2 regions of the Streptomyces sp. NPDC044044 genome follow, and region 1 is predicted to be linked to the other one. Evidence: predicted binding sites of a transcription regulator. Region 1 holds the regulator's gene; the other holds the start of a gene.
What was found. The regulator HspR, encoded in region 1, represses chaperone genes until heat shock. The targets are predictions, from matches to a motif close to TTGAGNNNNNNNNNCTCAA.
Positions count from the first base shown of each region.

Region 2: lon (endopeptidase La) is a predicted target of HspR. The motif match lies at 1,481-1,499, and genes of this name have one in related genera.

Region 1 is NZ_JBWKFG010000006.1:280,956-284,360, reverse strand. Features, by position in the region: gene grpE (nucleotide exchange factor GrpE) at 1-27, shown strand, start outside; gene dnaJ (molecular chaperone DnaJ) at 69-1,280, shown strand; gene AC07AG_RS23810 (heat shock protein transcriptional repressor HspR) at 1,282-1,731, shown strand; gene AC07AG_RS23805 (hypothetical protein) at 1,834-2,337, shown strand; gene AC07AG_RS23800 (nucleoside deaminase) at 2,337-2,849, shown strand; gene AC07AG_RS23795 (hypothetical protein) at 2,871-3,405, opposite strand, start outside.
Region 2 is NZ_JBWKFG010000003.1:742,397-745,801, reverse strand. Features, by position in the region: gene lon (endopeptidase La) at 1-1,458, opposite strand, end outside; gene AC07AG_RS14325 (rhomboid-like protein) at 1,607-2,395, opposite strand; gene AC07AG_RS14320 (spermidine synthase family protein) at 2,592-3,296, shown strand; gene AC07AG_RS14315 (response regulator transcription factor) at 3,362-3,405, shown strand, end outside.

The sequences.
Region 1 (3,405 bases):
GAGACCGGTGGCCCGGACGAGGGCTGACGTAACGGAGCTGTTGTGAAGCGAGAGGAGGGACGTCGGGGATGAGCACCAAGGACTTCATCGAGAAGGACTACTACAAGGTCCTCGGCGTCCCCAAGGACGCCACCGAGGCCGAGATCAAGAAGGCGTACCGGAAACTCGCCCGCGAGAACCACCCGGACGCCAACAAGGGCAACGCGAAGGCAGAAGAGCGCTTCAAGGAGATCTCCGAGGCGAACGACGTCCTCGGGGACCCCAAGAAGCGCAAGGAGTACGACGAAGCGCGTGCTCTCTTCGGCAACGGCGGCTTCCGGGCGGGTCCCGGAGGCGGCGGCGCCGGAGGCTCCTTCAACTTCGACCTGGGGGACCTCTTCGGAGGCGGCGCCCCGGGCGGTGGAGCGGGCGGCGCCGGCGGTGCCGGCGGCTTCGGCGGCGGTCTGGGTGACGTCTTCGGGGGCCTGTTCAACCGAGGCGGGACGGGGGCGGGCGGCGCGGGCACGCGTACGCAGCCCCGGCGCGGCCAGGACATCGAGTCCGAGGTCACGCTGAGCTTCACGGAGGCGGTGGACGGGGCCACGGTCCCGCTCCGCATGTCCTCCCAGGCTCCGTGCAAGGCCTGTTCCGGCACCGGCGACAAGAACGGCACGCCGCGCGTGTGCCCGACCTGCGTCGGCACGGGCCAGGTGACGCGCGGGGGCGGCGGCGGATTCTCGCTCACCGACCCCTGCGTGGACTGCAAGGGCCGCGGGCTCATCGCCCAGGACCCCTGCGAGGTCTGCAAGGGCTCGGGCAGGGCGAAGTCGTCCCGCACGATGCAGGTGCGGATCCCCGCGGGCGTCTCGGACGGCCAGCGCATCCGCCTGCGCGGCAAGGGCGGCCCGGGTGAACGGGGCGGCCCGGCAGGCGACTTGTACGTGGTCGTGCACGTCGACACCCACCCGGTCTTCGGCCGCAAGGGCGACAACCTCACGGTGACGGTGCCGGTGACGTTCACGGAGGCGGCACTGGGCGGCGAGGTGAAGGTCCCCACACTGGGCGGCCCGCCGGTCACCCTGAAGCTGCCTCCGGGCACCCCCAACGGTCGTACGATGCGGGCGCGGGGCAAGGGCGCGGTGCGCAAGGACGGCTCGCGGGGCGACCTGCTCGTGACGGTGGAGGTGGCGGTTCCGACCGACCTCACCGACACGGCGAAGGAAGCCCTGGAGGCCTACCGCAAGGCGACTGCGGACGACGATCCGCGGGCAGAACTGTTCCAGGCCGCGAAGGGAGCATGAGATGGACGGCCGTCGTCGAAATCCGTACCAACTGACCGACGAGACGCCGGTCTACGTCATCTCGGTGGCCGCCCAGCTGAGCGGACTCCACCCGCAGACCCTGCGCCAGTACGACCGCCTGGGCCTGGTCTCCCCGGACCGCACACCCGGCCGGGGCCGCAGGTATTCGGCCCGCGACATCGACCTGCTCCGCACGGTGCAGCAGCTGTCGCAGGAAGAGGGCATCAACCTCGCGGGCATCAAGCGCATCATCGAGCTCGAGAACCAAGTGGCGGCGCTCCAGTCGAGGGTGGCGGAGCTGTCGTCGGCGGTGGAGGGCGCTGCCGCGGCGATGCAGCAGCGCGAGGCGGCGGTGCACGCGTCGTACCGCCGCGACCTGGTCCCGTACCAGGACGTGCAGCAGGCGAGCGCGCTGGTGGTGTGGCGCCCGAAGAGGTCGTCGGAGCAGTAGTTCTGCGTTGTCGCGAAGGGGCCGGGAGGTGGGAACCTCCCGGCCCCTTCGCGCGTTGCGGTGGTCGACCAGAAGTGTTTGTCGCGGGGGAAGTGGAATTCCATGGCCATGGTGGGACTGTTCTGGATCGCCGAGGGCGACGTGTACGTGGGCGCGAAGCCGTCGGGCCTCGCCGCGGGGGTGCGGCTGACGCCGGAGGGCGTGGTGGCCCTGGGCGACAAGCAGGCGGGCATGTGGCCCTGGGAGGACGTCCACGCGCTGGCGGCGCAGGACGTCCCCGTGAAGTCCCTCAAGCGCAACGTGGGCGTGCTGGTGGACATGGCCCTGACGGTGGGCCTCGGCGGGGGCGACGAGGCGCCGACGATGACGCTGCGGGTCACGGACGCCGACGGCGACACGGGCCTGGTGGTGTACACGGCGGCGGCGACAGGGTATTCACAGACCGAGTACGACCTCTCCCGCGAGCTCCTGTCCCGCCTGACGCAGGGCGCGGGCACGCTGCTGACGACCCTGGCGGCGATGGCGGAGTGGGGCAGGCGCCATGAGGGCGGGACGCCGAGGGCGGCGGAGCGCGAAGAACTACTGCGAACGTGGACGGAGTCCTGATGCCCACCTCTCCCGTGAGCCCGCCGACGGAGACGGACCTGACGCACCTGCGCCGCTGCGTGGAGCTGGCGAGGCAGGCCCTGGAAGCGGGCGACGAACCCTTCGGCTCGCTCCTGGTGTCGGCGGACGGCAAGGTCCTCCAGGAGGACCGCAACCGAGTGGCGGGCGGAGACCAGACCCGCCACCCCGAGTTCGAACTGGCCCGCTGGTCGGCGGAGAACCTGCCGCCCGGGGAACGGGCGTGCGCCACGGTCTACACCTCGGGCGAACACTGCCCCATGTGCTCGGCGGCGCACGCCTGGGTGGGCCTGGGCCGCATCGCGTACGCGGCGTCGTCGGCACAACTGACGTCATGGCTGAAGGAACTGGGCACGCCACCGGGACCGGTCAACTCCCTCCCGATCGGGGAGGTCGCGCCCGGGGTGGCGGTGGCGGGGCCTGCTCCTGAACTGGCGGACGAGGTCCGGGAGTTGCACCGCCGGTTCGCGCTGGGCCGACGCGCCTCGTCCTGACTGCCGGTCCGGAGCGGCGCGTCACCGCGCGGCCGGAGAACAGGCTCTGCGGCGCCAGGGAGTGGCTGCCGTCGCGGTGACTCCGAGAGCCAGTGCGACGGCGGCGACGGCCCAGCTGAAGAGGTCGGTGGCCGGGTTGGCCGTCCAGTCCCACCAGTTGAGGGGATACCAGACCAGGAAGAGGACCGAGGCCAGCGGGACGGCCCAGCTGAGCTGCTGCCCCAGCGCACGGGCGGACAGCAGGGCGAGGCCCAGCCAGATCACGGTGGACCGGACGAAGACGATCCCGGACTCCGGACCGTTGGCGAGGGCCTCGGCACCGAACGAGAAGGCGCACACCGTCAAGGTCAGCGCGGTGCAGTACGCGGCGCGCAAGCGATGCATCGTGGATGCGCCCATGGCGTCGTGTGCCGACATGGCCCCGTCGAGAGCGGCGGAGAGGAAGACCGCCGTGAGAAGCGGAAGCTCCTGCCGGTACGGCACGCCTGTGGTGACTCCTCCGCTCCCGATGGAGGGAAGCGCGATGGCGGTGCCGCCGAAGAAGGCCGACAGCAGG
Region 2 (3,405 bases), on a different contig from region 1:
CGCGAGGAACACGACGTCGCTCAGGTCGAGCTCGACCTCCAGGTAGTGGTCGCGGAAGGTGTGGTTCTGCGCCGGGTCGAGGACTTCGAGGAGGGCGGCGGCCGGGTCGCCCCGGAAGTCGGAGCCCACCTTGTCGATCTCGTCGAGGAGCACGACCGGGTTCATGGACCCGGCCTCCTTGATGGCCCGCACGATCCGTCCGGGCAGCGCCCCCACGTACGTACGACGGTGTCCGCGGATCTCGGCCTCGTCGCGTACGCCGCCGAGCGCGACCCGCACGAACTTGCGCCCCATGGCGTGCGCGACGGACTCGCCGAGCGAGGTCTTGCCCACGCCGGGCGGACCGACCAGGGCGAGCACCGCGCCGCCACGGCGGCCGCCGACGACCCCGAGGCCGCGGTCGGCACGTCGCTTGCGCACCGCGAGGTACTCGGTGATGCGCTCCTTCACGTCCTGAAGGCCCGCGTGCTCGGCGTCGAGGATGTTCTGGGCGCCCTTGATGTCGTACTCGTCCTCGGTCCGTTCGTTCCAGGGGAGTTCGAGGACGGTGTCGAGCCAGGTCCTGATCCAGGAGCCCTCGGGCGACTGGTCGCTTGAGCGCTCCAGCTTGTCGACTTCCTTGAGGGCGGCCTCGCGGACGTTCTCGGGGAGGTCGGCAGCTTCGACACGGGTGCGGTAGTCGTCGGACTCCTCGCCGTCCTGCTCGCCGTTGATCTCGCGCAGTTCCTTGCGCACGGCGTCGAGCTGGCGCCGCAGCAGGAATTCGCGCTGCTGCTTGTCGACGCCTTCCTGTACGTCCTTGGCGATCGACTCGGCGACGTCCTGCTCGGCGAGGTGCTCGCTCAGCTGCTCGGTGGCGAGCTTCAGGCGGGCGGCCGGGTCGTCGGTCTCCAGGAGCTGGATCTTCTGCTGGGTGGAGAGGAAGGGTGAGTAGCCGGAGTTGTCGGCGAGGGCGGAGACGTCCTCGATCGCCTGGACACGGTCGACCACCTGCCAGGCCCCGCGCTTCTTCAGCCAGCTGGTGGCGAGCGCCTTGTACTCCTTGACCAGCTCGGCGAGGGCGCCGGGCAGCGGGTCGGGCACGGTCTCGTCGACCTTGAGCCCCTCCACCCAGAGCGCGGCACCCGGCCCGGTCGTGCCGGCACCGATCCGCACGCGGCCACGGCCGCGGATGAGGGCGCCGGGGTCGCCGTCGGAGAGGCGGCCGACCTGCTCGACGGTGCCGAGGACGCCGGTCGCGGCGTACGTCCCGTCGATGCGCGGAACAAGAAGGACCTGCGGCTTGCTGGTCCCACTGGAGCGTGCGGCCGCCTGGGCGGCCTCCACCGCGGCCCGCACGTCGGTGTCGGACAGGTCGAACGGAACCACCATGCCGGGCAGGACAACCTCGTCGTCGAGCGGCAGCACGGGCAGGGTAAGCGGTGTGGACGGCTTCGACTCGGCAGACTCAGTAGTCATGATCTCCCCTTCGGCATTCAAGTTGAGCTATGTGGACTCAATGCTCGTGAGTCCATGAATGTTCCCCAGGGGATGTTCGCTGTGAGCGATCACTTCGATACGCGCAGATGCGCGAGGGGTGTGGCCTGGTCAGGCGGGGTCGGACAGGTCAGGCGGGTCGGCGCCAGAGCCGCACCAGCGGCCACGTCGCGACGCCGATCGACAGCGCGAGGAGATGGCCCCAGTTCGTCATCGGGTCCGTGAACGCGATCAGGTCGTCGACGAGCATGCCGCCGAACCCGGCGAGCACCAGCCACCGCAGCCACGGCCTGAACAGACCGGCGAGGGCGCCGACGCTCGCCGCGACGCCGAAGCTGATGCCGTAGTCGAGCCGGTGCAAGGAGGTGTCCGGCAGATGGCCCGCGAGGACCGAGAGGCCGACCGGGACCTCGGTCGCGAGGGTGGCCACGACATGGCCGAGCAGGAAGACGCCCGCCGTGCGCAGCGCGCCGATGCGGCGCTCCAGGGCGGTCAGGACCAGCAGGAAGCCGATCGCGTACGGCGACGCGATGCCGCCCGCGATCCACAGGGCGCTGGCCACCAGGACGAGGAGCGGCTCCTGGCTCAGGTGCGCCACGTCCGTGCTGGAGTGCCGGTGCAGGGCCGAGATCAGGGACGGGTCCGCGTACTGCGCCAGGAGCGACGTCAGGGTGAGGACCGCGGCGTAGCCGAACGTGAAGGGCGTACCCGTGGGGGTCGGCAGCAGGCGCCAGGGGCGCAGGCGGCTCAGACGGTTCAGGCGGCTCGGGCGGTTCAGGCCGGACTCGGCGCCCTCGGCCGGGGATGCCGTACGCGCCTCATGGGTTTCCGGAGTTTCGGGGACTGACGCCTCGGGCCCGTGCTCCCGCTGCCGCGGGATGCCGTCAAGGCCGGGCGTGGCGGTCTCCTCGGGTGCCATGGGGGCAGCCGACGCACTCCGGTTCACGGTGAGGCGCTCCTTCCGTTCCGTCCACCCTTTGCCGTTATTTCGGGCGCTGTCTATGACCGGCGCCACGTGAGACACGAATCACATCAACCTCGCGGGCCGAATGCGCGTCCGCACCGTTCCGCGCTTCCCGAGTCTGCCCCGGTTCCGCCGCCATACGCTGGCGGCCATGCACACCCACACCACCACCCCCGTCGTCATCGACCGGCGTGAGGGGCCGTACGGCGAAGTCGTACTGCGGCGCCACGGTGCGCTTCTGCAGATCATCGCCAATGGCTGTTTCCTCATGGACACTTCGGACGGCCGCTCGGAGCGGCTGCTCGTCGACGCGGCGTACGGCGCGCTGGACGGCCGCCCGGGGCCCAGCCTCCTCATCGGCGGCCTGGGCGTCGGCTTCTCCCTCGCCCACGCGGCAGCGGACCCGCGCTGGGGCCCCATCACCGTCGTGGAGCGCGAGCGGGCCATCATCGACTGGCACCGCTCGGGAGCGGATGCACCGCTGGCCGGCCTCTCCGGGGCCGCGCTCGCCGATCCGCGCACGGAGATCCTGCACACAGACCTCGTGGCGCACCTGTGCGGCACCGACGCGTCTCACGGCGCCCCGAAAACGTACGACGCGCTCTGTCTGGACATCGACAACGGACCGGACTGGACGGTGACCGAGGGCAACAACTCCCTCTACTCTCCCGCCGGTCTGGCGGCCTGTCAGGCTCGCCTCAACCCCGGCGGAGTGCTCGCCGTGTGGTCCGCCCAGCCCTCGTCCGCTTTCGACGACGCTCTACGGAATGCCGGGTTCCAGTCGGTACGGACGGAAGAGGTCGCCGTTGCCCGAGGCGTACCCGACGTGGTTCATCTCGGCGTAAGCGCTGCGTAGCCGAGGTGCCTTCGCGACCCGTACCCTGCTGGTCGAACACAAGCGATCAGTGTCAGGGGCGGGCGATGGAGCAGACACACACCTCCCAGAACGGTGCGACGGCGGCGAT